One region of the Viridibacillus sp. KH_047 genome, then DNA from elsewhere that is predicted to be linked to it. Evidence: riboswitches for the same ligand, from Rfam matches in the RefSeq annotation. Region 1 holds a riboswitch; the other holds the start of a gene.

The links. Region 1 has a riboswitch for FMN ahead of ribD (bifunctional diaminohydroxyphosphoribosylaminopyrimidine deaminase/5-amino-6-(5-phosphoribosylamino)uracil reductase RibD). Riboswitches for the same ligand answer to the same signal wherever they lie in the genome.
Region 2: another riboswitch for FMN. It lies ahead of AC3IS5_RS15110 (ECF transporter S component); the one in region 1 lies ahead of ribD (bifunctional diaminohydroxyphosphoribosylaminopyrimidine deaminase/5-amino-6-(5-phosphoribosylamino)uracil reductase RibD).

What each region holds. Positions count from the first base shown of each region.
Region 1 is NZ_CM174479.1:1,800,610-1,817,192, forward strand. Features, by position in the region: gene AC3IS5_RS09060 (LysR family transcriptional regulator) at 1-527, shown strand, start outside; gene AC3IS5_RS09065 (methyltransferase domain-containing protein) at 709-1,464, opposite strand; gene AC3IS5_RS09070 (hypothetical protein) at 1,686-1,883, shown strand; FMN riboswitch at 2,731-2,863, shown strand; FMN riboswitch at 3,010-3,143, shown strand; FMN riboswitch at 3,269-3,402, shown strand; gene ribD (bifunctional diaminohydroxyphosphoribosylaminopyrimidine deaminase/5-amino-6-(5-phosphoribosylamino)uracil reductase RibD) at 3,537-4,622, shown strand; gene ribE (riboflavin synthase) at 4,626-5,264, shown strand; gene AC3IS5_RS09085 (bifunctional 3,4-dihydroxy-2-butanone-4-phosphate synthase/GTP cyclohydrolase II) at 5,283-6,473, shown strand; gene ribH (6,7-dimethyl-8-ribityllumazine synthase) at 6,487-6,951, shown strand; gene AC3IS5_RS09095 (MarR family winged helix-turn-helix transcriptional regulator) at 7,334-7,783, shown strand; gene AC3IS5_RS09100 (MFS transporter) at 7,803-9,143, shown strand; gene AC3IS5_RS09105 (DUF3139 domain-containing protein) at 10,316-10,666, shown strand; gene AC3IS5_RS09110 (IclR family transcriptional regulator) at 10,906-11,667, opposite strand; gene AC3IS5_RS09115 (SDR family NAD(P)-dependent oxidoreductase) at 11,872-12,645, shown strand; gene AC3IS5_RS09120 (fumarylacetoacetate hydrolase family protein) at 12,664-13,554, shown strand; gene AC3IS5_RS09125 (2-keto-3-deoxygluconate permease) at 13,566-14,564, shown strand; gene AC3IS5_RS09130 (hypothetical protein) at 15,326-15,685, opposite strand; gene AC3IS5_RS09135 (sigma-70 family RNA polymerase sigma factor) at 15,899-16,435, shown strand; gene AC3IS5_RS09140 (hypothetical protein) at 16,416-16,583, shown strand, end outside.
Region 2 is NZ_CM174479.1:3,050,661-3,067,243, reverse strand. Features, by position in the region: gene resB (cytochrome c biogenesis protein ResB) at 1-597, shown strand, start outside; gene ccsB (c-type cytochrome biogenesis protein CcsB) at 597-1,787, shown strand; gene AC3IS5_RS15120 (response regulator transcription factor) at 1,907-2,623, shown strand; gene AC3IS5_RS15115 (ATP-binding protein) at 2,616-4,397, shown strand; FMN riboswitch at 4,487-4,624, shown strand; gene AC3IS5_RS15110 (ECF transporter S component) at 4,784-5,365, shown strand; gene AC3IS5_RS15105 (hypothetical protein) at 5,576-5,995, shown strand; gene trhO (oxygen-dependent tRNA uridine(34) hydroxylase TrhO) at 6,485-7,447, shown strand; gene AC3IS5_RS15095 (hypothetical protein) at 7,543-7,851, shown strand; gene AC3IS5_RS15090 (LysR family transcriptional regulator) at 7,911-8,816, opposite strand; gene AC3IS5_RS15085 (alpha/beta hydrolase) at 9,122-9,874, shown strand; gene AC3IS5_RS15080 (metallophosphoesterase family protein) at 9,912-10,508, opposite strand; gene AC3IS5_RS15075 (C40 family peptidase) at 10,829-11,992, shown strand; gene AC3IS5_RS15070 (SRPBCC family protein) at 12,694-13,140, shown strand; gene AC3IS5_RS15065 (class I SAM-dependent methyltransferase) at 13,197-13,901, opposite strand; gene AC3IS5_RS15060 (AbgT family transporter) at 14,378-15,907, shown strand; gene AC3IS5_RS15055 (amidohydrolase) at 15,918-16,583, shown strand, end outside.

The sequences.
Region 1 (16,583 bases):
TTTCGAAACAAATGCCACATGTAAGTGTGCGTGTAGAAATCATTAAATCCAATGAGATTGCAAACAGTATTCAATCAGGACAATCACATGTAGGTTTGTCAAAGATTGAGCCTGTAAATCCTGCTTTTTGCGTTCAATGTTTAATTGATGAGCCAATTGTTTGTGTTGGTCCAAAACATTTGGAAAGTATGGATATGGTAGAAATAATACGACAAGAAAAAGTATTGACTCATGAATATGCTCCTTATTGGGATGAGGTTAATCGTCAGTTGCAACAACATTTTACTCATACAACTAATATGAAGGTGAATCAAACTGAGGCTATCAAACAAATGATACTAGAAGGAATAGGTGTAGCATTTTTACCGAAAAGTGTAGTGCGCAAAGAGCTAGAAGAAAACAGGCTAGCATTATTAGCGACAAATATACTTAATAACTGTACGTCTAAAACGTATTTTATCTCAACACATAGCTCAGCGGAGACAGAATATCTTTACGAATTATGCAAATCTATTTATGGAACTTAAAAATAGAGGGATAGATAAAGCGAGTATATCTGGCTTTATCTATCCCTGTTTTGTATATCGAAAATAGGCTCTTATTTATTGTCGATTAGCTCTTTTAGAATCTCAGAAAAGATGTCTGTCGTTCTATACTCTTCTTGTAGTGTATTCTCCACTCCACCAATTTCCAAATGGGCGACTCTCTTTATTTTGTAGCCAATACACGAAGACGATAATAATCCGCAATCCACTTTCCATCTTGATACAGAGTGGTTTTTAAATGTGCTTCAGTTCGTTTAATAACTTTTTCTTTTTCAATTTTGGTCAAATGCTCGAGTAGACTGTCACTAAACATATTCAACCAGTTTAAAATACCATCTTCCCCAGATAATTCAGTAGGACGATTATATAATTCTACATAGTGCACATTAAAGCCATGTTCATCTAATAATGCAACATACTCTGCCACGCTTGGAAAATACCACGGGAACTTTTCTGCTTTGTATTCATAACCTAATTCACGAAATGATTGTTGAATTGCTTCCACAATAGATTGAATATTACCTTTCCCACCCAATTCTGCGACAAAACGACCACCATCTTTTAACGCTGCATAAATACTTGCAACGGCCTTTTCTTGAGATTTCATCCAATGCAAAGCAGCATTAGAAAAAACGGCATCAAACTGGTTTGAATAACTAAGGTGTTGCGCATCTTCGACGTGGAAGGGAATATGCCCAAATTTTTGGCTTGCTTGTTCAATCATTGATGCTGACTGATCAATCCCAATGACTTTTGCCCCTGATTCAGCAATTTGTGCAGCTAAATCACCAGTACCACAACCGACATCTAAAATCTGCTCTCCTTCTTTTGGATTTAGAAACGAAACTAATCCTTCACCATATTTTGAAACAAATTGATGCTTCGTATCATATAAAGTTGCATTCCAAGTACTATTCATTCTGCTCACTCCTTTTCTTAAGAAAACTATACTGCTAACTGGAACGATATAGAAATAATTAAAAAGTCGATTTTTAATAACGATTTGGAATTAAATTGTGAATACGGAGCCATTTCAATCATTACTTTTAACCAGTTTATATCAAGTCAGGTTTACTGAATAAATACTAAGAATAATTCAAACGAAATTGAACAAATTATAGTGGATGGAGGTGATTATAAATGGCGAATAACAATCAAGAAAAGAATAAAGCGAAAAAGAATAATGACTTAGGTCGTGAAGAATTTGGTTATGGGTTTGATTTGAGTCCAGATGACTTTGATTCAGTTGGACAAAATGATGAAGCACATAAACAACATAATCATGAAGATAAACAAAAGCCGAATAATAAAAATAATGCTAGAAGAATAAACGAATAAGTAACTTGAATAGAGGAGTGCTACATATAAAACGATATTAAGTTGTTTTATTATGTAGTGCTTTTTTATTAGGCATGTTTAAATTTTAGTATGAGAACAGATAACTTAACTGTTATGAAATTGGATGTTCCTGCAGTAAAAGAGGAATGCTAAAGTAAAATTGAGAGTGTTATTCATGGAAAAATGATAGTAATTATTCGATATCATTGTGTCATATACATAAAATATTAGAACGATCTATATAATAGTTTAAGGTTATTTTCAATAGTATGTGCACGGCGACTGAAAACAATGTGATGAGGTTTTTAAAGCATAATTTTAATAATAAAAAGGAGGATATAATGAGAATAGGATACCGTTCTATTTCCGTAATAGTTAACTTATTTCTCGGCTATTTATCTTTTTTTATAGGTCTATTATGGTTCATGACAATAATGTACGCTTCGCATTCTTTCGGGTTGAGTGTAGACTCTACTTTTGATGATGGTTTATTAGGTGTCTTTTTAATTATTTCTATCATTGCTACGGCTATTTATATTCCTGCTTGCATTAATTTAAACAGTATAATTAGGCCGAAATTAGAAATGAAAAAATGGAGTTTTATCACTTTTATATCCATAGTTTTTATTCTTGGTTTTTGTATTATTACCCTAACTATACAGTGAATTGGTGTTGTTAAATAAATAAAATGACATTTTCCCGTGACATGTAACAGGCCAATATAGACCGGTACATCAAGCTTTTAGGACAAATTTCTTTTTAGTAAGTTCTCGGTCAATCCTATAGAAATAAAAAAAACCTCTAGTTTTTAAATAAGTAAAGTGCTATGGTATTTACATACAATATAATAATCCTTCGGGGTCGGGTGAAATTCCCAATCGACGGTGATAAAGTAAAACTTTTAAGCCCGTGAGCCTTTTTAGGCAGGATTTGGTGCGAATCCAAAGCCGACAGTATAGTCTGGATGGGAGAAGGATGTAGAGAATATCAAGGTCTTATTAAATTTATGTAGATTTAATAGGATTATTTCGCATTGATAATTTATGTCTCCTATCAAACTCCGTAGTGTTCTATGGGGTTTTTTTGATGCCTAAAACTTAATTGTATTGTAGTCAATTTCATATGAAATATCCTTCGGGGTCGGGTGAAATTCCCAATCGACGGTGATGAAGTAAAGCTTCTAAGCCCGTGAGCTTGATAAGAGCAGGATTTGGTGTGAGTCCAAAGCCGACAGTATAGTCTGGATGGGAGAAGGATGTAGAGAATATCATGGTCTTATAAAAATCTAGTATTTTAATAGGTTTATTTGCTTATGATATTTTACATAACTCCTATCAAACTCCGTAGAAATCTATGGAGTTTTTTTGATGGAAAAACTAAATAAGTACGTCCTTCGGGGTCGGGTGAAATTCCCAATCGACGGTGATGAAGTGAATCTTCTAAGCCCGTGAGCTTGATAAGAGCAGGATTTGGTGCGAATCCAAAGCCGACAGTATAGTCTGGATGGGAGAAGGACAACTAGATTACACGCAATTCCTTTTGAAAAATAGTATTTCATTAGGTTTATTTAGCGATGCGTTTATCTAAAACTCTCCCAAACTCCCTAATTTAATTAGAGAGTTTTTTATTTTTCAAAAAGGGAGGTTTATCACAATGCATGACGAGTATTTTATGGAATTAGCGTTGAAATTAGCAGCAGTAGGTGAGGGGCAAACTTCGCCGAACCCTTTAGTAGGAGCGGTCATTGTAAAAGATGGTGATGTAGTCGGTTTTGGAGCTCATCTTAGAGCAGGTTCTCCGCATGCGGAGGTACATGCACTCAACATGGCTGGAGAAAATGCAGTTGGCAGCACGATGTATGTCACATTAGAGCCTTGTAATCATTTTGGTAAAACACCGCCGTGTACGATGGCCATTTTGAATGCGGGTATAAAAAAAGTAGTGATTGCAACACTCGATTCAAATCCCTTAGTAGCTGGTACTGGTTTAGTAAAACTAAAGGATGCTGGCATTGAGGTGGAAGTGGGTCTTTGTGAAGCCGAGGCTGTAAATTTAAATAAAGCTTATTTGTATTTTATGAAAGAGAGATTGCCTTTTGTCACATTAAAGCAAGCTATTACATTAGATGGCAAGATTGCGACAGTTCATGGTCGAAATGAAAGTATCACAGGTAAAGAAGTGCAGGAGGATGTTCATCGCAAAAGAGCGCGAACGGATGCGATCTTAGTTGGTGTTGGGACGGTGTTAAAAGATGACCCATTACTAACAAATCGATTTGCAGAAAGTAAAAAGCAACCGATTCGAATTATTTTGGATACGCATTTAAGAACCCCTATAAATGCTAAGGTTGTCACCGATCAAACAACACAGACATGGATAATCGTTGGGTGTGAAGTTACTTCTGATCAAATCACAAGCTTTGCACAAGCCAATGTACAAGTAATCCAACTTAAAACAAAAACACTCGCAATCCAGGATGTCCTTCAAGAGCTGGCAATGCGAAATATCGTCACGCTTTATGTGGAAGGGGGGCAGCGTATAAATACAAACTTTATCAATTCGGTCCTAGTCAATGAAATGATTACTTACATAGCACCAAAAATAGTAGGTGACCATGATGGAATTGGAATGTTGGAAGATTTAGACGTAAATAGCATGACTGAGGCTGTCCCACTAAAACTGCAGCAAGTGGATCGAATTGGTGATGTAATTAAAGTGATTTCGGGAGTGGGGGTATAGCGTATGTTCACAGGAATTATTGAGGCAAAAGGAAAAATAACAGAGCTGAAAAAAGGTGCAGAGAGTATGAAAGTTACTATTGAAGCTCATGACATCATGTCGGATATGAAACTTGGCGATAGTGTAGCAGTAAATGGGGTATGCCTAACCATTTCGCATTTTACCCATCACAAATTCAGTTTAGATGTCATGCCAGAAACGGTCAAAGCGACAACAATTCACTCTTTAAAAGTAGGGCACTTGGTGAATTTAGAAAGAGCAATGGGAGCAAATGGGCGATTTGGCGGTCACTTCGTTTCTGGCCATGTTGATGGGACAGGAACCATTGTTAGAAAAACAAAGCAAGCAAATGCAGTTTACATTGACATCGCTATCTCTAGAGAACTGAGTGATTTTTGTATACCAAGGGGTTCCATAGCTATTGATGGAACAAGCTTGACGATCTTTGATAAACAGCCTGAAAAACTGACTGTATCACTTATTCCACATACGTATCAAGAAACGATTTTCGCACTTAAGGAAACAGGACAACAAGTGAATATCGAAACGGATATGCTAGGCAAATATATTATTCATCAATTACAGAATAACGACGGTGCTTCAGCAATTACAATGGCTTTTTTACAGCAAAACGGATATTAATAAGGGAGGTGTATAGCAATGTTTCACTCAATTGAAGAAGCGTTAGAGGATTTAAAAGAAGGTAAAATGATCATCGTCGTTGATGATGAAAATCGTGAAAATGAAGGGGATATAGTAGCACTTGCAGAATATGCAACGCCAGAAAATATTAACTTTATGGCAACACATGCAAGAGGTCTAATTTGTACACCAATCACAGAAAAAATCGCAAAAGAGCTCAATTTACATCCAATGGTGTCCAATAATACGGATCACCATCAAACGGCATTTACAGTAAGTATTGATTATTGTAATGCAAAAACGGGCATTAGTGCATTTGAGCGTTCGCAAACGATTCAACATTTATTGAATCCCAATGCATTAGCCGATGATTTTAAAAGACCGGGTCATGTATTTCCGTTAGTTGCTAAAAAAAATGGTGTTTTAGAAAGACCTGGTCATACAGAAGCGGCAGTTGATTTGGCGAAAGCATGCGGCGCTATTCCAGCAGGCATCATCTGCGAAATAATGGGCGATAGCGGGAAAATGTCAACTGGACAAGAACTAATAGACTTTGCCAAAAAACATCAATTAAAAATGATTACGATTGAGAGTTTAATTCAATACCGTTACAACCATGAAGAGATAGTTACTAGAGCAGCTAATGTGCAACTTCCGACAAGCTATGGCCATTTCAATTTGATTGGCTATGAAAACGACATCGACAAGTTAGAACATGTGGCACTTGTTAAAGGGGACGTAAGCATTGTAGAAGCTCCGATTGTTCGTGTTCACTCATCTTGTTTAACAGGTGATATTTTTCATTCGGAAAGATGTGATTGCGGCCCTCAATTAGAACAGGCCTTAAAAGTCATCGAGACTGAAGGGGCAGGTGTTGTGTTGTATATGCAGCAAGAAGGTAGAGGTATCGGTTTGATTAATAAGCTACGTACTTATGAGTTACAAGAGCAGGGCTTTGATACAGTTGAAGCCAATGTAAAGTTGGGTTTTCCTGCAGATTCACGTGATTATGCATTAGCAGCTCAAATGTTAAGAAATTTAGGTATATCAAAAGTCCGCTTATTAACGAACAACCCGGATAAAGTTCAAAGCCTAGAAGCATACGGCATTGAAGTTGTTGAAAGATTGCCGATTGAAATTGATGCTGTATCAAGCAATTCGTTTTATTTAGAAACTAAAAAAGAAAAGATGAATCATCTTATTTCGTAAAGGGGATCTTAAAATGGGAAAAGTATTTGAAGCACAATTAATTGGAACAGATTTGAAAATTGGTATTGTAGTAGGTCGGTTCAATGAGTTTATCACAGGTAAATTACTAGGTGGCGCAATGGACGGCTTAGTACGACATGGCGTTTCAGAAGACAATATTGATGTTGCATGGGTTCCTGGTGCATTTGAAGTGCCCTTTATCGCGAAACAAATGGTAGAGAAAGGTGACTATGATGCCGTAATAGGTTTGGGGACGGTCATTCGTGGCTCCACTTCACATTATGATTATGTGTGCAATGAAGCAGCAAAAGGAATTGCCAATGTTTCGTTAAATACAAATGTACCCGTCATTTTCGGTATAGTCACAACAGAAAATATTGAACAAGCAATCGAACGATCAGGCACGAAATCAGGCAATAAAGGCTATGATTCAGCAGTTGCCGCGATAGAGATGGCTAATTTAAAGCGTCTATTTTAAAAATGAAGCACTTCTATACTCTGTAATATTAAAGACAAGTAAATGTACATAATAGTTTATTACTTCACAACTTGTTTATAATGTTGCACATATTTTCAAAATGTACATTACTAAATTCAATTTAGTGGTGTACATTTTTTTATTTTGCTTTCATTTCTATTGATTTAATAATCTATTAAAATTTTTAAAAAAACTGAAAAAAGTTAAAATAGAACAAATATTCTATTCTGTGAGGTGATAATAAATGTATTGATATGAATACTCCCCGAAACATAAAATTTTTTCACAGGATGATTGTCCACATGTTGACTATTATGGTAAAAGGAGGTACGATTTAAAAAAGTCAACATGTTGAGTAATCATACTTAGAGGAGGAGGAAATATGGAAGATAAAGATACCAAGCTGGCAAACACCATATTGGATATTGTCCGTGTAGCTAACATATTGGAAAGACTAGGTGGCAAGTATGCGCAGGAAGCAGATCTAAACAGTGTACAGCAATACATGATTTTGTCACTATTAAACGCTACACCTAATTTAACTATGGGGGATCTCCAGCAAAATACATTAGTGACAAAACAAGCAATCACAGGTGTTGTTGATCGACTAAAAAAAGGAGGCTATTTAGATATATACAAGGATTCAAAGGATCGTAGAATTACCCGCGTCCTTATGACTGAGAAAGGTAAGAAGGCATTAGAAGCTACACGTCCAAAGAGAATTGCCGGGAATAAGGAAGCCTTTTCTATTTTAAGCGAGGAAGAAATTTCCCAATTATCAGGGATTTTTTCTAAGCTAATTCTACATTTAAAAAATATAGATAACATTTGAACAGGAGGAGGTTTAATTCATGAGTAATCAATTAAAACGATTAAATTATTCTATTTGTTTTATTCTAATATTCGCTACTATGAATACGACAATGATGAATGTTGCATTGCCGAAATTTTCAGAAGAATTTATTTTAAACCCTACTGAAGTGAGCTGGGTTACTTCAATATTTAGTTTGACGTTTGGTATCGGAGCCGTTATTTTTGGGAAATTGGCTGACACCTATCCGATTCGACGTTTACTTGTTATAGGTCTTATCATTTTCATGATCGGTTCATTGATTGGATTTTTCAGCATTAACTTTGGATGGGTTATCGTCGCACGAATAATCCAAGGATTTGGTGCAGCAGCGCTCCCATCACTAAGTATGGTTATGGGGCCTCGATTTTATCCGCCAGAATACCGTGGTAAAATGCTCGCAATGGTCTTTTCAATCGTTGCACTAGGGGCTGCAGTTGGTCCTATTTTGGGTGGTTTTTTAACAGATTGGTTTGGTTGGAAAGCATTATTCGTAATTAATTTCTTAAGTTTATTAGGACTGCCTATTTTCCTTAAATACGTACCTAAAGAAGAAACAAAAACTGGGACTTTCGATATTCTCGGTGCGATTATTTTTATGCTTGCGATTACGGCAATTTTAATGGGAATCAACGTTTCTAGTTGGCTACTTCTAGTGGCAGCTGTTCTTTTATTTATTTTCTACTTGCAAAGTAAGCGAACTGCCGATCCATTTGTCGAGATTCAAATTTTTAAAAACCGCTCGTTCAGCTTAGTACTTTTAATGAGTTTTTTAAATACGATCACCTATATGGGAACGCTATTCATCCTTCCGCTAATGCTTTCAAAAGCGAACGGTTTATCTACTGATTGGATTGGGCTTGTTTTATTCCCGGGTGCGCTTCTCACGACTATATTAGGCTCACAAGTTGGCCGTTTAATTCAAATAAAAGGTAGCCAATTTGTCAATCAATGTAGTTTTGTTTTGATGGCTATCGCTTGTTTGGGACTTTCTACAATTGTTGGATTATCTCCAATTTGGATTTCTTTAATGGCCATTTTCGTATTTTTAGGTTTTACAGCGAATCAAACAGCATTTTCCAATTATATATCACAAATTTTACCACCAGAGCAAATTGGAATTGGGCTGGGCTTATTCTCATTAATGACATTCCTAGCTTCCGCTATCGGGATTTCATTATACGGTCGTTTCCTTGATTTAAAAATTGGGCATTGGAATATATTGAATAACTCTTCTTATAGCTCTTATAGCAACGCACTACTTCTGGCAGCCATTGTTATTTTGTTAGCGATAATTGTCCTTACTTTGGAAAAGACAGTGAAGAAGCGAGAAGCGTTGTAACATCCTTAAACGATGGATAATACGTTAACTTTGTAAAGTGTGCCCCATAAATCTTACATCCTTAGAGCTACAAGAATCCAAAGCATCATACGCAATTTCATTTAGTAAATATTCGTAAATATGATGTTAATCACAAATAAAAGCTGAACTAGTTTTGGCATTAGTTCAGCTTGAAAATAACTCGATATAATGTTGCACATTTCATAAAGAATACTGATGTAACAAGCAAATTACTTTAACTCTAGACTTTTAATAAAAGATATTGTAGAAGTGCCTTTTACATATCAGCCATTTTACCAGCCGCTTGCATTCATTAACATGAGAATCAAGGGAATGATACCTAGTGTGAAGCAGGTAATCGTTAATATTTTTGCTTGTCTAGCTTCTCGTTTATTTCCTTCATGAAGCTGTTCTATAAATGAAATTTTAAAATAATAGCTCAATATTAATAATAAAATAGGACTATAAATAATTATTGTACCCAAAAAATCACCTCTATTTCCAAATTTGTTATAAATATAATTATATCAAAATATAATTGTATTGAAAGCATTCGTTTACAGTTACAATAGAAAAGCACCTCCAATTGTAGACTTAAGTCTAACAATTGAGGTGCAGTTCAATTTTGTCCTTTAGAATAATTCAATTCAAATAGATAAGTACTTTACAATCACACGAATTCTCAATTGAAAATCAATGTACTAGATGGAAGGAAGTATTACAAATTTTTTATCAAATAATTATATCAAAATATTAGATACAAGGGATTATTCATAATTTCAAATCAAATTCTTTAAGTTCATTTTCAATTTTCTCCATTAACTTTTTTACTTTCTCTCTAGTTTCTGGATTAGTTGGATCTAAATTACATCCTTCCGGGATATTCGCATGATAAAAATCTTAAAATCTATCAATACATTCCAACCAATTATTATTATAAGAAACTATTCCAATAATAGCACTAATTGTAGCTGAAAAAAAGATTGTTTTTACTTCTAAAATGCACCGTTTATTTTTGATTTACTCAGGAACAATCCCTCCTGTATCATATGAAATATACAATTCTTGTACTTTGAATTGTCCAATGTCACATTTAACAAAAGTCGCAACTTTTTTCAATTCATCGCGACATTATTAAAATCTACATATTCGGATGGAGGAAGCTAGATATTATGAAAATATCAATCAAAATATTAATACTTCTTTTGTTACTTATCATTGCTATTCCAACAATTTATGTGGAAGCGAATAAGATGATTTATAAAAATCGAGTAATGGAATATCTTATTACGGAGAAAGGCTATAACAAAGAAGAGATTAAAGAAATTAAAGGTGTATGGGGTAAGAAACTACCTCCTTTTTACACTACTGTTATCTTTAAAGATGAACCATCAATTAAATACACATATTTTGCACATAATTACATTTTTCAATTTGAGTATCATTCTTTAAATAATGAAGCTAATATAAAATCATCTGACCTCAAACATTATGAACCTCATGAATTTCAAGGATATCAATAATAAAATTAAACATAGCCAAAATTTTAAAAGTACTGCTCATTATAATAAAGGGATGTAGATAAGTATAAGGAATGCTGTAAACTAATAGAAAAGTTCCTTATTCAGTAACGAAAAATTTAATTCGAGTATAATACAGTTTAGAATAGGCAGATCAATCAAAAAGAGCAAGAAAGTAAATATTATACCCCCCCTTCTACTTTGAAAATTTCTTAAGAAAAGGGGGGTTTTTGTATGGGCTCTTACAGGTTTTCACTATATCCGGCTTTGCTAGAAATTTGTTTGGCTAAATTGATCGTTTCATTGATGATTAAATTTTTTTTGGGGTCGAAGCCATTGATTGGATGGGTGAAGCTAGTGGCAGCAATAATTTTATTTTGGTTATTAAAAATAGGAGCGGAAATACATGTGAATATTTCAACAGCCTCTCCTATTTCTTGAATCCAACCTTGTTGTTGAATGGTATGTAATTGTTCTAATAATTTTGGAATTGAATCGATCGTTTTATCTGTAAGTTTTGTAAAAGAATATCCAGTATATAATTGCTCTATTTCGGTATCTGAATATTGACTTAGTAACACTTTCCCCATTGCTGTGGCATGTGCAGGCAATGTCATCCCAGGAGATGTGACTAAGTGAATTTGTGATGAAGCATCTACTTTGGATAAATAAATAATATTTAACCCATTTAAAATGGCAAGTTGGCAAGTTGCCCCAATTTTATTGACCGATTGCAGCGCTAAATCATTAAATGTACTGGTGATGTTAAACTGTCTCAAGTATTTGGATCCCAAAATCCCTAACTGTGGACCTAATACATATGTTTGCTTGTTGGTTTTTTCAAGATAACTTAATTCAGTTAATACATGAAGGATGGAATAAACAGTACTCTTATTAATTTCTGTTTTATTAATAATATCCGTCATCGTTAATTCTACTTCTGAATTTAAAAGAATACTAAAAATCAAGTGCGCTTTTTCAAGTGCTGGAACAGAGTAGCTCATATAAAGTCTCCTTGTATTTTTTAGATTGTTTTAATTTGCTAGTACTAGCATACTACAATTCCTAATAAAGATAATTCACTTTTCTATAAATTCGAAAAATTATCTCTGCGGAATATATTGACAATCCTGATAATAGAATAAGAGCAACAAATAAGTTCTGCATAAAGAATCCGGTTCTTCATAAAAAACTAAAGGAGTGGGAAAATGAGATTACAAGGAAAGGTAGCTATTATTACAGGTGCTGGATCAGGAATAGGGCGTGCTACAGCAGAAAGATTTGCACAAGAAGGCGCACATGTCGTGATTAATGATGTTAATCGTGAAGCAGGAGAAGAGACAGTTGAAATTATTAGGTCTCTAGGTGGTTCATCCCAGTTTATATTTGCTGATGTTACAAGTGAAAGCGGTTTCAAATTGCTGGTGGATCAAGTGGTGAGTGAACATTCTAAAATTGATATTTTATTTAATAATGCTGGTATTTCCGGTGTTGGAAATGTTGAAGAATTAGATGTAGAGACATGGGACCGAGTTATGAGTATTAATGTGAAAGGCGTGTTTATTCCGAGTAAATGCGTAGTTCCCCATATGAAGGATCAACAATCGGGTTCTATTATTAATATGTCTTCTTGTGTTGCAGAAATGGGTCTAATGCGAAGAACAGTTTATTCTGCTTCAAAAGGTGCGGTACTAGCATTTACAAAGTCAATGCAGGTCGATTATGCGAAGTACAATATTCGTGTTAATGCGTTATTACCAGGCACTGTTATGACGCCATTTGTAGAGGATTATTTAAGCAAATCTTATGATGATCCCGAAGAGGCATTGAATACAATTCGTCAGCGTCAATTAACAGCTGAAATAGGATTACCAGTGGATGTTGCAAGTGCTGCTCTGTTTTTGGCATCAGATGATTCTAAGTTTGTAATGGGTTCACCTCTATATGTAGACGGTGGTGTTGTATTTGGAAAAAATGCTTAAAGAGTGGAGGGAATCTAATTGAAACTATTAACTTTCAAAAAAAATAATGATATTAAGCTAGGTGTTTCTCACTATAACAGGGTTATTGATGTTAATGAAGTATCCCAAAAGTTAGGGAATGGCACTCAATTCGATTTGTTTAGGGTTATTTCAGATAAGCAAAGTTATGAGGAGTTAAAAAAGGTTGTAGATATTGCTATTCATCAGGCAGATGATACATTTTGTGTGGATGAAACAGATATACAATATGGTCCATGTGTGCCTCAAAATATCGAGAAGATAATTTGTGTAGGCTTGAATTACCGTAAGCATGCGGAAGAAACAAATGCAGCAATTCCAGAGTATCCGATCTTATTTAATAAATTTGGTAATACAATTGCGGCGCATAACCAAGAAATTATACTTCCAAAAGTATCTAATGAAGTCGACTACGAAGCGGAGCTAGTCATTGTTATGGGCAAAAAGGCGAAGGATGTAGAGGTAGACAATGCACTTGATTATGTGTTTGGGTATTGTAACGTAAATGATTTATCAGCCCGAGATTTACAGATGCGGACAGCACAGTGGCTTTTAGGGAAAACGTGTGATGACTTCAGCCCGTTAGGACCTTATTTAGTAACATCAGATGAGATTGAAGATCCTAATAATTTAGCTATTAAAACTTATGTGAATGGAGAATTGAAACAAAACTCTCATACGTCAGATATGATATTCAACTGCAAGGAAATCGTGAGTTACATTTCAAAGCATTTCACACTAAAACCAGGAGATATTATTCTGACGGGGACCCCTGAGGGAGTTGTTTTAGGTTTACCAGAAAATGAACGTGTGTGGATTCAAGAAAATGACGTGGTAGAAGTGGAAATTGAGGGGCTTGGTAAATTGAGAAATGTTTTCCAAACAAATTAGGAGGAATCCAGATGCAAATTAAAAAGACAATTGAAAAAGTACCTGGTGGTATGATGATTATTCCGTTGTTTTTAGGTGCAATTATTAACACACTTTTTCCTGCTACAGCAACTACTTTAGGGTCGTTTACAGGAGCTTTATTAACTGGGGCTTTACCAATTTTAGCTGTGTTTTATTTTTGTGTCGGTACTCAAATTAGTTTTGTAGGTTCACCAGTTGTTGTAAAGAAAGGAGTCACATTTTTAGTAGTTAAGATAGGGACTGCTGCTTTAGTTGGACTTATTGCTGTGCAAATAATGCCTTCTGAGTACATAACAGGTGGCTTTTTTGCAGGGTTATCTGTATTAGCAATTGTAGCAGCTATGAATGAAACAAATGTTGGTCTATATATGGCGCTAATGTCTCAATATGGAACAGAGGAAGAAGTTGGTGCAGGTTCTATAATGATGCTTGAATCAGGTCCGTTTTTAACAATGGTTACATTTGGAGTAGCGGGGATTGCAAGCTTCCCGTGGGAGTTCTTAGTGGGGACGATATTACCATTGGTTATTGGGGTCACGATTGGTAGCTTAGATAAGGAAATGAAGGCGTTTTTCAAACCAGCTGTTCCAATTCTAATCCCATTTTTTGCGTTTGCTTTAGGTGCAGGGATGAATATCGTCAATGCAGTAAGAGCAGGTTTATTAGGTATTCTTTTAGGATTGATGGTAATAATAGTTACAGGCTTCACATTATTCCTTGCTGATAAGTACATTTTAAAAGGTTCAGGAATTGCAGGGTTAGCGGCGGCCTCTTCGGCAGGTGCAGTTGTGACAGTACCTGTAGCAGTAGCTGCTGCAAATAGTAAATACGAGATAATGGCAGCAGACGCTACAGCTTTGTGTGCTGCTTCAGTAATCATTACAGCTATTTTAACTCCAATAATTGTAGCTTGGTATCATAAACGATTAGAAAAGAAAAAGCTAGCCGAAAATCCACAACCTGTAGTTACAGAGTTAATCATAAAATGAGATAGAAATAATGATTGAACAAAGGTAAAAGAGTATAAACACCTATATAAAAGGCCAGTTATCGGTATTTTACCAGTAACTGGCCTTTTAATTTGAATTCGGATTTTATATAACTCAACTTAATGTTATTTAGTTTGAAAAAATTAATTAATATGCTTTAAAAGTGAACGAACAGAACAAGTATGTTATTAAAATAGGTTAATTTAAAAAGGCTCTAATTCAATGTAATGTGTTAACTTTCCATTAAAAGTATATTCATTTTTAATTTCTTGTATCACTAAAGTACCACGTTAGTTTTTTGCATGACTCTACTCATTCAATAGTATCTTCACACCTCTTTATATACTGTACTTTTCTTCGTCTTAAATACAGTAGAAGTCATTAGAATTCGAGATCTCATTTTTTTGTTTTCATGGAAACTATCCAAAAATAAGAATACATCCTCGATGACTTTGATTTTCTCAATCATAGCAATATGTTTTGATCAAATCCAATTTATTGAAATCTTTTAACGACATCTAATTGATTTGGTAGTATTCTAGAATTAATCATTGTAAATACGTTAGCGAAGTTTTAAATTTAATTATAAGAAAAGCACCTCCAATTGTAGACTTAAGTCTATCAATTGAGGTGCAGTAATGCTGTCCTTTATGAATTATTCATTTCAAATAGCTTAGTCCTTTACAATCACACGAATTCTCAATTGAAAATCAATGTACTAGATAGAAGGCATTATTCGAAATTTTAATTCAATGATTTAATTAAAATTTAAGTTTAAGTTCTTTTTCAATTTCCTCTAGTGCCTTTTTCATTTTCTCTCTTGTTTCTGGATTAGTTGGATCTAAAATAGATCCTTCTGGAATATTCGCATGATCTCCATTATAATCGATTTCTTTATCTAATTTGAATAAGTCTATTTCATCAATGCTTTCATCTTCTAACTCACCAAATGCAGCAACAATTCGTAATTCATCATTTCCTTCATCAATAAACGTTAATTTAGAATTATAAGTACCTAACTCTTCTTGATATGCTAAGTGGTGACAAACTATTTCTAAAATATCATCTGCATTTAATTTAAAATAATGATGCTTTTTATTTTTCAATTTAATATAAACCATACTTAATTGCTTCTCTTAGTGTACTACTTATTTTAACAAATGGATGTAGATAAGTATAAGGAATGCTGTAAACTAAGAGAAAAGTATCTCAATATTAATACTTCAGGAATCGAATCAAGTCGGTTCTTTTTTTATGGAAATATTTGTTGAAGAAATGAAACTTTTCCAATAATCACCTAGTCTAACTACAAACAATTAAGGGAGGCAAGCGAAATGGATGATATAGAAAAGGAAAATCGCTTGTTGCAGGCGATGGATGATTATGGCGATTATCTTGTGCAACTTTGTTATACATACGTACATGATTGGGGGGCAGCAGAAGATGCTGCACAAGAAACATTCATACGATATTACAAAAAAATGGAGCATTTTCGAGAAGATGCAGCATTAAAAACGTATTTATATCGAATTGCGGTAAATGTTAGCCATGACTACATAGCAAGCTGGAAATATCAAAAGGTACGCATAACTGACTTTTTTGGTAAATGGAGTGCAACAAAGCAAACAACAGAGTCCATTGTAATAGAGCGAGATACTTCAAAAAGGCTCTTACATTCCATAGAAAACTTACCTACTAAATACAAAGATGTGATTGTGCTGTATCATTTTGCAGAAATGTCTTTAATAGAAGTAAGTGACACACTTAATTTAAACGTCAATACAGTTAAAACTAGAATAAAAAGAGGAAGGCAAATACTAGGTAAAATATTGCAAGAAGGGGGAGAATTATATGCTAGATCCGATTCGTGACACGATGGAAAATGGGTATAAAAAAGGGCGTTTTTCTACACAAAAGAAACATGAAACTATTGAAAAAATAAGAAGGAAGAAAAAACATAATTTATATCCATATATTGCGATGGTTTTAACTTCTGTTGCACTTATAGCGTTAACATTC
Region 2 (16,583 bases), 1.3 Mb from region 1:
TCCCTGGGAGCAGTAGCAATCGATTTAACTAATCCTAAAAAAGAATACAAAGTTGGGAAAGATAGTAAAGTTGTCTTGAAAAAATACTTCCCAGACTTTGCAGGCTTTGAAGACGGAGAACCACAAACAGCTTCACCATTACCAAATAATCCAGCATTTATTTTTGAAATGTATACACCTGAAACACCAAAAGGCGAAACAAGCTTTGTAGCTATTAAACAAACACTTGAACCATTAGGTGATACTAAGTATAAAATGAAATTTAGTGCTGTTGATACACGTAACGTATCAGGTTTAACAGTCCGTAAAGATAAAACACTTATGATACTAATGTTAGGTGGCATAATCTTTATGTTAGGTGTAACAATCGGTTCTTATTGGAGCCATCGTCGCTTATGGCTATTAAAAACAAAAGATGGTCGTTTATTAATGGCATCGCATACAAACAAGAACTGGTTTAGTATGAAAAAAGATTTAGATGCAGTTACGGAGTACGCTCATCTTCCGGTTTATGTAGATCAACATGATGAAGATCAAAAAGCAGAGGATGCTGAGAAGAAATTGAAAGACAAAGAAAAGGAAGGTGACAACATCTAATGAGTTTAATTGACTTAAGCGGAAATCTACTATTTGTAGCGTTTGTCTCATACCTAATAGCTACTTTGCTTTTTGGTGGTGCAGTCAAGGGTGGTTCAAAAGATGAATCAGCTGATGCAGGGAAAAAATGGGGTTCATTAGCAATTATCATTACGCTTGTTGGATTCATAGCAAATCTAGGTTATTTCATTACTAGATGGGTGTATGCTGGACATGCACCTGTTAGTAATATGTTTGAATTTACGACAGCATTCGGCATGTTTGTTGTAGGCGCATTTATATTAATTTACTTTATTTATAAAGTGCCGGCACTTGGACTCTTTGCCTTACCAATCGCAATTATTATTATTGCTTACGCTAGTATGTTCCCTCGTGAAGTGAACCCATTAATTCCAGCGTTAAAAAGTTACTGGTTATACATTCACGTAATTACAGCAGCAATTGGAGAATCTATTCTAGCAATAAGTGCTGTTGCAGGTTTAATTTACTTACTAAAAAATATCGACTTAACAAAAAGATCTAAACAAAGTTTCTGGATAGAAGTGGTTATGTACGCCTTAGTACTAGTACTAGGATTCGTAGCAGTTACAACGACATTTAATGTAACAGGTTATGAAGCGGAATTTAGCTACATAGATAAAGATGGTAATACTAAAGAAATTACGTATAACACACCGGCGTTGTTCGGAATGCATCAATCTGAAATGTTAACCGCTGATAAAATGCAACCAATTGCAAACGTACCAGCAATCGTCAATGCAAAAAAATTGACAACAGTTGTTTGGTCAATCTTAATTGGTACAGTTTTATACGGTTTAATTCGTTTAATCATTCGTAAACCAATTGCGGTTATCATGCAACCGTTCGCAAAACGTGCAAACTCACAATTGATGGATGAAATTGGTTATCGTTCTGTATTAATCGGATTCCCAGTGTTTACGCTTGGTGCATTAATCTTCGCGATGATTTGGGCGCAAGAAGCATGGTCTCGTTTCTGGGGCTGGGATCCTAAAGAGGTTTGGGCACTTATCACATGGTTATTCTACGCGGCATTCTTACACTTACGCCTTTCAAAAGGGTGGCAAGGTGAGAAGTCAGCTTGGTTAGCAGTAATTGGTTTCGTTATCATTATGTTCAACCTAGTTGCTGTTAATTTAATCATAGCAGGTCTTCATTCATACGCTGGTTAATAATCAGCTAAGGATTGTAGCAAAGCTAAAGCCTTTTCCTTTATAGGGAAAGGCTTTTCTTTTCATTTCGATAGGCTGATTGTACAATAGACATATAGATGGTTTTGGGAGGAATAGTTGTGAATGAACAAATTTCAATTTTAGTAGTAGACGATGAGGATAGAATCCGCCGTTTATTAAGAATGTATTTAGAACGTGAAGGATATGTAGTAGAAGAAGCTGAAGACGGAGAAGAAGCAGTGGAAAAGGCATTAGCAAATGACTTTCATTGTATTCTCCTTGATATAATGATGCCTGAAAAAGATGGCTTACAAGTATGCGAAGAAATTCGTGATAAAAAAACAACGCCAATTATTCTATTAACGGCAAAAGGTGAAGAGGCAAACCGTGTATCAGGTTTCGAACTAGGCGCAGATGATTATATTGTAAAACCATTTAGCCCACGTGAAGTGGTTTTACGCGTAAAAGCTATATTACGTCGTTCAGCAGCATTCTCACCAATTACAACAACTTCTGCATCAAAAGATTTAGTTGTCTTCCCGCATTTAACAATTGATCATGACGCACACCGAGTTTCTGCTGATGGTGTAGAAGTCAATTTAACACCGAAAGAATACGAATTATTGTACTTTTTAGCAAAATCACCAGATAAAGTATTCGATAGAGAGCAATTGTTAAAAGAAGTATGGCATTATGATTTCTTTGGGGATTTACGTACAGTTGATACACATGTGAAACGTTTACGTGAAAAACTAAACCGAGTTTCTGAAAATGCGGCGAAAATGATTGTTACAGTATGGGGTGTTGGCTATAAATTTGAGGTAGTCAATGAATAGAATGTGGAACAGCGTTGTCGGGAAGCTATGGGTAACCATATTGCTTCTCGTTTCTTTTGTATTGTTTGTTTTCACTGTACTAATGCTTGAATTTTTATCAAACTACCATACTAAACAAACAGAATCATCATTACGTCAAGAAGCTTCTACAATAGCACGTATTATCAATGACCGTGAAACAACGGATTCTACAAAAGCTATTATTTCAGATGTTCTAAGTGATGAAACAAATGCATTAATCGCCGAGAAACCAGGTAAAGTTACTTTTTCATTACAAGAGGGACTTAATCAAGAGGGAATTAAACAACAAATTCTTAATGAAAAAGCATTTGATAAAGTATTTACATCGAATGCACCTGTTGTAAAGGAAATGATGCTACCTTCAACAACGAAAAAAGAGCATATGGAGTCTTACATCGTTTTAGCTTTCCCGATAAATGTTGAAAGCGAACTACACGGAGCCATATTTATTTATCAAAGCCCGGATGCTATACATAGGACGACAGAAGAAACGACTAAAATTGTCTTTCTAGCGGCGGCAATTGCTTTGATGTTAACAACGTTCTTTGCGTTTTTCTTATCAACCCGAATTACGTCTCCTCTTCGTAAAATGAGAGAAGCAGCATTTGAATTAGCAAAAGGTAATTTTGAAACAAAAGTACCTGTTTTACAAAATGATGAAATTGGTCAATTAGCGACGGCTTTCAATCAAATGGGCAAACAACTTAAACACCACTTAGAAGTAATTAACCAAGAGAAAGAACAGCTATCAAGTATATTAACATCGATGACAGACGCTGTAATTACGTTTAATCGAGATCGTACCATATTGGTCAGCAATCCACCTGCGGAACTTTTACTACAAAAATGGTTTATCAATAATAGTGCCAATAGTGATAAACCTATTCCAGCTGAGATTTACCATATGCTTGACCACGTTTTAGATTTGGAAGAAGAGCTGGAAGTTGAGCTCGAAATTGAAAGGTCCTATTATGCGATTTCAATTAGCCCGTTATATAGCGGAAATTCTGTACGCGGTGCTGTAGCTGTGTTAAGAGATAAAACGGAAGAGCATCGTTTAGATAAATTACGTTCAGATTTTATAGCGAATGTCTCACATGAATTACGAACTCCAATAGCCATGCTTCAAGGCTATAGTGAAGCTATTATGGATGAGGTCGTATCAAGTGAAGAAGAACGTAAAGAAATGATTAAAATCATCTATGATGAGTCGCAACGAATGGGTCGTTTAGTCACAGACTTGCTTGACTTAGCTCGTATGGAATCAGGGCATATGCGCTTATATAAAGATTCTGTTCCAATATCACTTGTTATTGAAAGAATTACACAAAAATTTGTTCAAGTAGCAAGAGAGAAACGAGTAAATCTGACATTTAATACAACTATTGAAGATACACATCACTTAGAAATGGATGAAGACCGTATAGAACAAGTATTAACAAACTTAATTGACAATGCCATACGCCATACACCAGTCGAAGGAAGCGTAGAAGTTATTGTAGATCGTCAGCTATCCTTTGCACGCATTCAAGTAAAAGATAATGGTGCAGGGATACCAGCAGACGATCTGCATTATGTATTTGAGCGTTTCTATAAAGCTGATAAAGCAAGAACACGTGGTAAGGGTGGTACTGGTCTAGGTCTGGCCATTGCCAAAAATATTGTTGAAGCACATAAGGGTAGAATTACAGTGGAAAGTGAAGTTGATAAAGGAACTACATTCACATTCTATTTACCAATTGATAAAATGTAAATTAATATCAAAAAACGAATTGTAAGTTAGAAGACTTTACAATTCGTTTTTTTTTGCATATAGTTATAGTGTATTACAATTAAATTATGGTTCATCTTCGGGGCAGGGTGAAATTCCCGATCGGCGGTATTAGAGAACTAAGCAATACTCTTAAGCCCGCGAGCCGCAAGGCAGGATTTGGTTAAATTCCAAAGCCGACAGTATAGTCTGGATGGGAGAAGGTGAAGGTACGGTCGTCTTTCAATTTGAGTATCAATAAGACGCTTATTTGACTATGCCTAAATTCTCCCTTAAGTACACTATGTGCTTAAGGGTATTTTTTTGCATAGCAACGACTATACCTTTCCTCTTTTTGAAGTGGATCTACAAAAGGAGAGAAAAGTATTATGAAGAACATGAAATTGCAGAAGAGGATTGCAATTGCAATGTTAAGTAGTATTTCTTTTGTATTAATGCTATTTAACTTCCCACTACCACCGTTTCCGGCATTTTTGGAAGTGGACTTTAGTGATGTGCCAGCCTTAATCGCAGCAATCACAATGGGGCCTCTAGCAGGTATTCTAGTAGAGTTATTTAAGAATGTGTTAGATTGGATTTTCTCAGGGAGTCCAACAGGTATGCCAGTTGGTCATATTGCAAACTTTACAACAGGCGTATTATTTATCATGCCAGTATATTTTGTCTATAAACGTCTTTCAAGTACGAAAGGCTTAACTACTGGATTTGTCGTTGGCACCTTAACAATGGCAGTAGGTATGAGTGTACTGAACTATCTGCTATTCTTACCTATGTATACGTACTTTTTAAATGTTCCAGCTACAACTGGAACAGCATTAACCAAAATGATTGTACTTGGTGTATTACCTTTTAATATTATAAAAGGAATCATCGTTATGATAATATTCATGATATTGTTTAATAGCATGAAAAAATGGATTGAAAAACAAAGGATGCATTATTTAAATTAAAGCTTCAGCCGATGTTTGTAATAAAACATCGGCTTTTATAATTGTATAAAAAGATGAATGATTGTATAATACTGTTAATAAAAGAATATTCAGTACATTAAGTAGTAAAATGGTGAATAAACGAGAATGCATAACTTAAGGTTTTACGATGTTATATATTATCTTCGATATATCGTTACCAACTTCCAAGAAAAGAAAGGATGTATGTGAATGGCTGAAAGAAAACTATTAAGCGCTTTTTTTACATCGATTATTTCCTTCTTTATAATACCTTTTTTATTTATGCAAGCAGATGAACATTTTCTACACAGTGCATTTGCATTAACCGTATATGTTGTTCCGATTATATTTACGTACGGTTTATTGGCTTCATATATAGCAGATAGAATAGCGGAACGTAAAATGAATGTGAGAGGTTACTCGCTGTTATTGCATATGGCTTTCGGAACAGGTATAGTCATTCCGATTACATTTGCTTATTACTCACAAGGTGGAGTTTGGTATCTTCAAATAATAACAGCTGCTACTGCTGGCTTTATTTTAGGGAGCGTTTTCTTTTTCGTAGATTTAATGTTACGTAAAGTCGCTATTCGTTTGACGCAATATTCTTATGAAGAGCAGAATATTTGAATGTAATATCAATTAGCAATGGGGTCCTGTACCTCATTGCTTTTTTATGATAATAATAAATTGTAAAAAAGAAAGCCGATGTAATTATATAGATAATGCTGTAATGGTAGAAATTTTAGCAGATAAAAGGCTTATAAAAGTAAAGACGAATGATCAAATCATGCTATGAATACAGTGCATAAAGATAAGGAATAGTATGGTGAATACCATGTAAACTAATAATGAAAGAACGTAAAAAATTTAAATTCTAAAGGACAAAGAAAATAAATTATATGATGAAAAACTGTAGCAGAACTTTTGTTTAATGATTTGAAATTAATTATTATCTAATCCAATGTGATTTCTTCAATTGTTCCCACAGCATAAAATGAAATAATGATGTATAATGATAAAAGTGCTTTTTTTTGAAAAGTACTATAAAACAACAAATGCAAGAATAATGCTATACATTAAAACCCTATAACTATATCTTGCAAATATACACGATAGGTGGAAACAACATTGAATTACCGCGTTTTACTTTATTATTTTTACACAACGATTAAAGACCCAGAAGCATTTGCTGCAGAGCATTTAGCATACTGTAAATCAATTGAGTTAAAAGGTCGTATTTTAGTCGCTTCAGAAGGTATTAACGGAACAGTCTCAGGAAATGTGGAACAAACAGATGCTTATATGGCTCATATGAAAGCTGATCCTCGCTTTGACGGTATCGTTTTCAAAATTGATGAATCAGAACAACATGCTTTCAAGAAAATGCATGTACGTCCAAGACCTGAGCTTGTAAATTTAAGCCTAGAAGACGATGTTAACCCACATGAAATTACAGGTAATTATTTAGAGCCTGCAGAATTCTTAGAGAAGATGCAAGAAGAGAATACAGTAATCGTTGATGCACGTAATACGTACGAATTTGATGTAGGCCACTTCAAAGGTGCGATTCGCCCAGATATCGAAACGTTCCGCGATTTACCAGACTGGATTCGCGACAATAAAGAACTACTAGAAGGTAAGCAAATTTTAACTTACTGTACTGGTGGTATCCGTTGTGAGAAATTCTCAGGTTGGTTAAAACGTGAAGGTTTTGAAGATGTGAGTCAATTACACGGTGGTATCGTTACTTACGGAAAAGACCCTGTAGCTAAAGGTCAGCTTTGGGACGGTCAATGTTACGTTTTCGACGAGCGTTTAACTGTTCCCGTGAATCAAGTTGAGCATGTAATCGTAGGTCGTGATCATTTTGATGGCGAACCTTGTGAACGTTATATTAATTGTTCAAACCCTGAATGTAACAAGCAAATTATCGCTTCAAAAGAAAATGAAGATAAGCATTTAGGTGGCTGTACTCATGAATGCCGTGTACATCCTCGTAACCGCTATATCCCTCGTAATGGTTTAACTGAGGTAGAAGTAAAAGAACGTTTAGCAAAAATCGGCGAAGTATTCGCTTAAACAAATTTATAGAAGGCTGCCAAATGTGGGGATCTCCCATACAATGGCAGCCTTTTATCCGTTTAATATGCCAAGGAAGCAGAAAGGAATTTAAGATGTCGACTTTAAAAGGAACAATTATTATTCAAAAAATGAAAGGACCGAATATCCTTTACATAGATAAAACTGCGCTTGCAAAATACTTTATTGATTTTGATGGGGAAGACGTTCAAATGAACCTACATCTGCAAAAGTCTCAATCACAAGAATATAGAGGTACAGCTGAAATCTTCTATTTTGAAGGGAAAGATGGTTATGGTGGCAATAAATTTGCCAATGATTTTTATATAGAGGATCAAGATATCTTGGAATTATTAGAAGAACATGAAGGAGAAATAGTAGAACTAATAGTTGAGTTAATATAATAATAGAGATTATTGAAGTTGAATCTATTTTTATACCAAAGTAAAAGCAGCAAAAGAGCCTATTTATGCTCTTTTACTGCTTTTTTTCGTACCTCAAAGAAATCGAGTATGAATTTTTGAAATTGCTTTGCTGCAGGAGATAAATAGCGCCCCTCTGCCCAGGCCATGCCAATAATACGTTCACATTTCACATCACTGATATGAATTTTAGCGATTTTCCTAGGATTAATTTCCTCACCGTCCGGTAACAATGAAAAGCCAAGTCCATTTGCAACAAACCCTGCAACAGTCCCTACCTCATCACCTACAAAGGTGATTTTAGGTGTAATCCCGACCTTCTCGAAAATTTCATCAACCGTAATGCGTAAAGCGTACCCTTTTTTTAACAAAATAAATGATTCATCAGCTAGTTCTTTAAGTGTAATACTCTTTTTCATAGCTAGTGGATGATAAATCGGCACAATCAGATACAACTCATCTCGCCATAATTCAGTCCATTGAATAGGTTTTTCGACTTCCATCGCTGCTAGTAAGGACAGATCAAGCTCACCTGATTTTAATTGCTTCAATTGTGTATGTGTATGATTTTGAATAAGTTGAAAATGGATATCAGGGAATTCTTTGCGGAATAGACGTATTAAATCAGGTACTACATTTGTACCTAGTGTATGTAAGAAGCCTAGTGAAACTTCACCTTGATTAGGGTCGACGAGCTCTTGAATTTCATGTAAGCCATCCTGATATTCCTGCATAATATTATTTACACGTTTTAAAAACATAGCACCGTAACGATTTAAAATAATAGAACGTCCTTGTCTTTCAAATAATGGTACTCCTAACTCATCTTCAAGACGTGCGATTGAGCGACTAAGTGCAGGTTGTGATATAGATAAAAGCTCAGCTGCACGGGTCATATGTTGGATATTAGCTAGTTTTTGGAAGTATTCGAGTTGTTGCCATTCCATAAATAGACCACCTTTTTTATAATAAATCAATTGATACCTTTTATGCATGATAATGATAAGAATTATAAATTATACATTATTAATCGTCAATGTTAATATGAGGTAGACATAAAATAGACACAACAAAAATATTGACATTTTTAAGGGGATATTTTGTTGAAGAAATCAGTCTTTACATAGAAATGCAAACATTTCTAATGTCTTAAAGAATTTTTAAAAGAAAATTAAATTAAGTATGTTTTACATAAACGGAATGGCGAAAGCCAGAAATTAATTACTTGTCGATTACAAAGGAGATAGTCAAAATGAAACTAGTCGCACCTAAATCTTTTACACTTGAAGGAGGAAGTAAAGCAGTATTATTACTTCATGGCTTTACAGGAAGTACAAAGGATGTAAAGAGATTAGGAAAACATTTGCAAGATCGAGGATATACAGTTCATGCACCAATGTATAAAGGACATGGTGGATCACCTGAAGAATTGCTTGAGACAGGTCCTGAAGACTGGTGGAATGATGTTGTTGCAGGCTATAACCATTTAAAAGACCAGGGATACGAAGAAATTGCAGTAGTTGGAATTTCGCTTGGTGCAGTATTCTCATTACGCGTAGGTGAAGAGTTCCCTGTAAAAGGCGTAGTATCAATGTGCGCACCAATCAAACGTGAAAATACTGATGGGCTTTTTGATCGTCTATATGACTATGCTAAAATATATAAATCATTTGAAGGAAAAACAAGAGAACAAATCATTGCTGAACTTGAAAGTTTAAAAGCAACTCCAAAAGGCTCATTAAATGATATTCAAAAAATCACAGAAGAAACTTGTGAAGACTTACATGAAATCACAGCACCGACATTAGTTATGCAAGGTGCTTTAGATGCACCGATTTACCAGGAAAGTGCACCATTTATCTATGAACAAGTTGATGCAGAAGAAAAAGATATCATCTGGTATAAAGAATCTGGGCACATCATTACAACAGGTAAAGAACGCGATAAAGTGTGTGAAGATGTAACGGATTTCCTTGATCAAATTGATTGGTCAATCGCTAACTAATAATTTCTGGCATAAGAGAAGCACCCAAGTTAATATACTAACTTGAGTGCTTTTTCATTTGTTGTGCCTTCATAAATGTAACAGTTCGTGCTGTTGAATCATATAAACACCATTCTCTGGACTCTATTACAGCACCAACATTAACACCATATTTTTTTTCTTTCAATTGAATAGGTTTACCATAAGTAAACGATTTTCTTTTCCCTTTTTTATAAAATGCGGAATCATGGCTATGACCAAAAAAGAAGACGGATTGTTTAGCTTCTGTAAACAGGGGCTTCCAATCTAACGACCACTTAAATTGATGTCCATGTATAATGTGTGCACCATCGATATTAAGTGTCTCTGGAAGCTCTTGGAAAGTGTGAAGTCCCGTTACTTGCATAATACGTTCTTCCTGATTTCCTCGTACAGAAGGAAACTGTAACAAATTGCTAAAGTGCTCTGAATGCTCAGCAGCGTCTTCAAATGCTAGACCCCTAATGTTTTTTGCTCTTTTTTTTCCTATTTTACATTCAAATAAATCACCTAAACCAATGATTGTGGCATCTTCAGCCGTTTCATTTATATGTTTTAAAACTGCGTTAGTATCTTCAAAACACGAGTGCAAATCTCCAATCAATGCATACTTCATTTAGGTAATCATCCTTTCAAAATATATTAGAAATAATAGCATACATCAAATTCTCGGTAAAATAACCATTAATAGTTAAAAACAGTATAGCTACTTGTCGATAAATGTAATCACTTTATAAAGCATTTATTAAATAGATGTGTAGGGTATCGACTAAGGTGACAAAATTATCTAATTGTTACAAAAACATGACACGAATTACGCTTTTATTAAGGTTAGGATATTCAGCGCCCATTTTTTACAAGGCATGGTAGAATAAACGAGTGAGAAATTTGGAGTATGAAATAATGATTAGAGAAATGAGTTGACTAAGTTTGAAGATGAATACGAAATGGGGCCGCACAGCGGTTATGACATTAGCGTTAACAAGCGGTTTTATGTACATCGCGCAACCTCTACAAGCAGATGCAGCAACATCACAAGAAATGACACAAAAAAAAGTTAAGATAGATAAGAAAATCAAAAAGTTAGATAATGAGATTAAAGATTTAAAAAAGAAATTACAAAAAAAGATGGAAGACTACAAAGTAACACAAAAAGACTTAAAAAAAGTTAATGCATCTATTGTAGAAACTGAAAAGCGAATCGAAAATCGTTCTGAAATTATCGATGATCGGCTTAAAGCCTATCAAAAAAATGATAGCACAGTTAGCCCATACATAGAGGCAGTGCTTGGTTCTGACAGTATTACAGATTTAGTTAGTAGAGCAATGAGTGTTAAAACAATTATTGATGCAGATCAAAACTTGTTAGAAGAACAAGAAGATGATAAACAAAAATTGGCTGATCAAAAAGATGATTTAGAAAAAACAAAAGCAAAATTGCAAAAACAATTCCAACAAATGCAAGAGGAAGAAAATGCACTTGAAACAAAAAAGGCTGAAAATAAAGTAAAATCATTAGAGCTTAAAAAACAAATTGCCTCTAAAAAAGAGGAAGAACGTATTGCAAAAGAGTTGAAAGAAAAGGAAAAAGAAGCTCAGAAGTTAAAAGACCTTCAGAATACACAATTTGTTAGCGATGATAGTAATGTTGATAATGGAAATAATGCTGGAAATGGTAATAATGGTGGTAGTCCAGACGATGGAAATCAATCCGCACCGAATGTTTCAGGTTCACAAGCTGCAACAGCTGCTATTGCAGAAGCTAGTAAATATTTAGGTACTTCTTACGTATGGGGTGGGAGCAATCCATCTTCAGGGTTTGATTGTTCAGGTTTGACACAATGGTCATTCAAGCAAGCAGGATACTCACTTCCAAGAACAGCTGCACAGCAATATTTAGCAACTAAAAAAATTGACCGTAGTAGTGCGAAAGCTGGGGATTTAGTATTCTTCAGTTACGGTTCAGGCGTTGCACACGTTGGAATATACTTAGGGAATAATAGAATGCTAGATGCACAAAATAACGGTGTCGTTGTTGAATCCTTAGATTGGTGGAACCAATATTTAGTGGGATTTGGCCGTGTCTCGGGTGTAAATTAAACAAGCCTAAAAGCTCTTAGATCATTAAAGAGCTTTTTTATTAGAAAAATAATACAATAAAACGATTTTTCTTTTATTTAGATATGTAAAATAGTCCTCACTAATCGTACTTACATATCCAAGGACTCTTTTTGGTATTATGAGTCCAGGTGTGGATACGACTTAATTACAAAATGTACACTTTTGGAAGGGTGGAAAGACGGTTTTCAAACAGGCAATGGGGCTTTATGTTTCTTATTGATTTTGACTTAACCTTTACACTTGAAAAAAGACCTTGACGCAAAACGTTGAGATTTTTGGTTTATTTATAAAATAATAGGGTAAATGACTAGGGAGAATAGAATTCTAGCAGCGAAATGATTATAGAGATTAATAGGCAAATATTATATTGGAGTACATTAAAACATTATCTTTTTGATTCAAGATAAATAGTGTTAGGTGGCAATTGGCTATCGTGTGTTAATTCATCGTCAATTAATATTTGATGACGATTTAAGTTTTTAGGTATTAAGTCATGAAGGATGAGGATTTTATTGTTGAAAAACTTATAAATATGCTATTGTAGCTATAATGTTATTTTACTTATTAATCAAAAATAAGGATAAAAAGTACTTTGGATATGTATTAATTTGTCGATTATTTGAGAGATTTTCGCTATACTAGTAATTGTAAATATTGAATAGAGAAAGTAGTGAACGATTATGGCAACAGCATCACACGCAGTAGAAATTCCATTGCCAGCGACGGAAGTTTGGGATTTTGTAAGCAATATGGAGAAATGGGCAACACTTGTGCCTGGATATAGAGAACATGAAATCATTAATGATCGTCAATCTACTTGGACATTTGCTGGAAATGTCGGTGTCTTGAAAAAAACTGTAAAAGTACAAATAGATATTATTGATTGGATAGAACCAACTAAAATTACATTTAACCTCATTGGTTTAACAGATAAATTTACAGGAAATGGATATTTTGAAGCGACAGCATTAGAAGCAGAAAAAACTGAAATGGTCGGTTTCTTAGAAGTAAACGCTGGTGGTTTAGTTGCACCCGTTTTAAATCCAGTATTCAAAGCGGTATTACCAAAAGCAACAACTATGCTAACTGAGCGTGTAGCAAATAAGATCAGATTAGTACAAGTTTAATAGCGAAAATCGTCAAAAAGTCTCTCTAAAAGGAGAGACTTTTTTATTTTTTGATTTCAGACCTTTTTCTGAAAGATAGCAGTGAGTAATCCAGCAACACCAAAAACGGGTTCATTTGATTCAGCAACTTTCATATTTCGTACTTCAATACACTCAAAGTCATGGAAAATCCTTCTTAGCTTTTCTTCTGTAAATCCTAAACCGCCTTGTAAACTTTTTATCCTATACACTTCCCAATCTGAAATACTAGAACCTCCTATTGGTCCATCTTCGATAAAACAGGAAATAGCAAAGTAACCGTTATGCTTAAGCGATTTTTTAATTAAATCTATGTAATCCATTCTCCTATGTGGTGCAATATGATGAAAACAACCTGAATCATAAACTAGATCATATTCTGAATCTTTGATATTTAAATCGAAAATATTTTGATTTATAAAATTGATTGTAATATTTTTTTCAATCGTTCTGTCCTTAGCCCATTTTAACGATTCAATAGATAAGTCTACTGCATCTACTTTATATCCTTTTTCAGTTAGGTATATTGCATTTCTACCTGGTCCACATCCCAACTCTAATGCATTTCCAGAGTTTAAAAGTTGTCGGTCAAAATAACTGACTAGGTTTTCATCAGGTTTGTTTTCAAAAAAGGGAATCCTCTTTTCACGATCTGAATAAAACTCATCCCAAAATTGTTCGGGTTCGCGTAGTAAACTATCTAACATATTTTTTAAATCCTCATAATTATTAATAATCTCCATGCTTTCGCCCCTTTTTATTGATTTATGTTGCTAATTTAGCTTATCACTAATTAGTAATTTTATGGTTACAAATACATTAATTATGTATGTATGTAATGTTAGAGTGATTAAAAGGAGACAGTATATATACAAGCTAATTAAACTGCCATAAAAGCTCTTAAATGTTACTTAATCGAAAAATATTGAAATGGTATTAAGAGTTTATGAAACACCTAGGATTTCAGTGGAAGACCTAAAATGCACAAGTTTGATGGAAGTTAATAGATGATTTTGGATTTTCATTAATTTTATTAGTAAAAAATCACAATTTATTGTTATCTATTTCTTATTTAGATGTTCAAAATTATGAATGAAGGTATATTTTATTAACCTTTTGTAGAAATCTCCAAAAACAATAAGTAAATTTCATATTTTACACTATATCAATATCATTAATTATTCATTATCATTTAAATATTCAGAAAAGGGGGTTCCCGATGACGAAAACGATGAGCGAAAAGCCAAAAAAGAAGATAATTGAACGATTTTTAGATGGAGTAGAGAAAGCAGGAAATAAATTACCCGATCCTGTGACACTCTTTGCTATTATGTCATTATTAATATTAGGAATGTCATGGGTATTGGCGAAGTTCAATGTTTCGGCTGTGAAACCCGGAACAGATGAGAAAATTGCAGTTATTAATTTACTTAACCAAGAAGGATTAATCCGTATATTAAATGAAATGCAATCAAACTTTACATCATTTCCTCCTCTAGGAATGGTTATAGTTTCAATGCTCGGTATTGGTCTAGCAGAGCAATCAGGATTAATCGCCGCATTGATGAAAAAATCTGTTATGAGTGCTCCGCAAAAATTAATTATTCCATTTTTAATATTAACAGGCTTGGTTGGGAATATTGCAGCTGATGCTGCATTTATAGTACTACCACCAATTGCTGCTTTAATTTTCATGAGTATAGGACGTAATCCACTAGCAGGGTTAATTCTTACATATGCTTCGATTGCAGGAGGCTACAGTGCTAACTTATTAATTAGTTCAATTGATGTTTTGTTACTTGGAATAACAGAAACGGCAGCACAGCTAGTGGATCCTGGCTATAGTGGTCGTGCAACGATGAACTATTATTTCCTAATTGCTTCAACATTTGTTTTAGTAGGTTTAGGAACATTTGTAGCACATAAATTTACGATTCCACGATTTGGTGAATTTAAAGGTAAGACAGAAAAACTAGATCCCATTACACCTATTGAAAATAAAGGTTTGAAATGGGCAGGTATTGTCACAGCAATATATGTTATTATTCTATTAATTACTGTTGTACCATCTAATGGTATTTTACGTGACCCTGAAACAGGTGGATTCTTATCATCGCCATTTATGACTGGGCTTGTACCAATAATGTTATTCTTTTTCTTGTTACCGGCATTAGCTTATGGGATTGTCACAAAGAATATTAAGAGTGACAAAGATGTTGCAGAAAAAATGGTTAAGTCAGTTGCAGATATGGCTTCCTTTATCGTACTAGCTTTTGTAGCTGCTCAAATGATTGCTTATTTTGGTTGGAGTAATATTGGTCCGATAATGGCAATTAAAGGCGCAGAAACATTACAATCGATGAATTTTACAGGTTTACCAATGATAGTTGGTTTTATAGTAATATGCGCAAGTATAAATATGTTAATTGCAAGTGCTTCTGCTAAATGGGCATTATTAGCACCAATTTTTGTTCCAATGTTCATGTATTTAGATTATAGTCCAGCTTTAACACAAGTAGTTTATCGTGTAGGAGATTCTATTACAAATCCAATCACACCAATGCTTGCTTATTTTGCAATATTATTAGCATTTGCCAAAAGATATGACAAGAATATCGGTATGGGAACATTGATTTCTGCTTTATTACCATACTCAGTTATCTTTGCTATTGGCTGGATTATATTATTTAGTATTTGGTTCTTATTAGGATTGCCACTAGGACCTGGTGATTCAATTTACTTAAAGTGAGGGAATTTAAATGGAAAAATTATATGATTTATTGAAAGAGAATTATGGTGAAATGATAGAGATTAGACGTTTCCTACATGAAAATCCGGAATTATCTTTCGAAGAAGTAAATACGCCAAAATATATTGCTGAATATCATCGTAACCTTGGACATGAAGTAACTGAAGGTGTAGGCGGTCGAGGTGTAGTTGCAAAATTGCATGGTGCAAAACCAGGTAAAACTGTCGCACTTCGAGCAGACTTTGATGCTTTAGCGATTCAAGAACTAAATGATGTCCCTTATAAATCTAAAGTAGATGGCGTTATGCATGCATGTGGACATGACGGACATACGGCAACACTTTTAGTATTAGCCAAAGTATTAAATAAGCTTCAAGCTGAGTTGGAAGGAACGATCGTATTTATCCACCAACACGCTGAAGAACTTGCTCCTGGTGGGGCAATTGCAATGATAGAAGATGGTTGTTTAGACGGAGTAGACGTTATATTCGGTACACATTTATGGGCTCCTGAACCATTAGGGAATATTATGATAAAAGATGGTCCTTTAATGGCAGCGGCTGATGGCATCTATATTACTATAAAAGGAAAGGGCGGACATGGCTCTGATCCAAGTAATACAAAAGATTCAATCGTTATTGCTGCTCAATTTATCACAAATCTACAGCAACTAGTG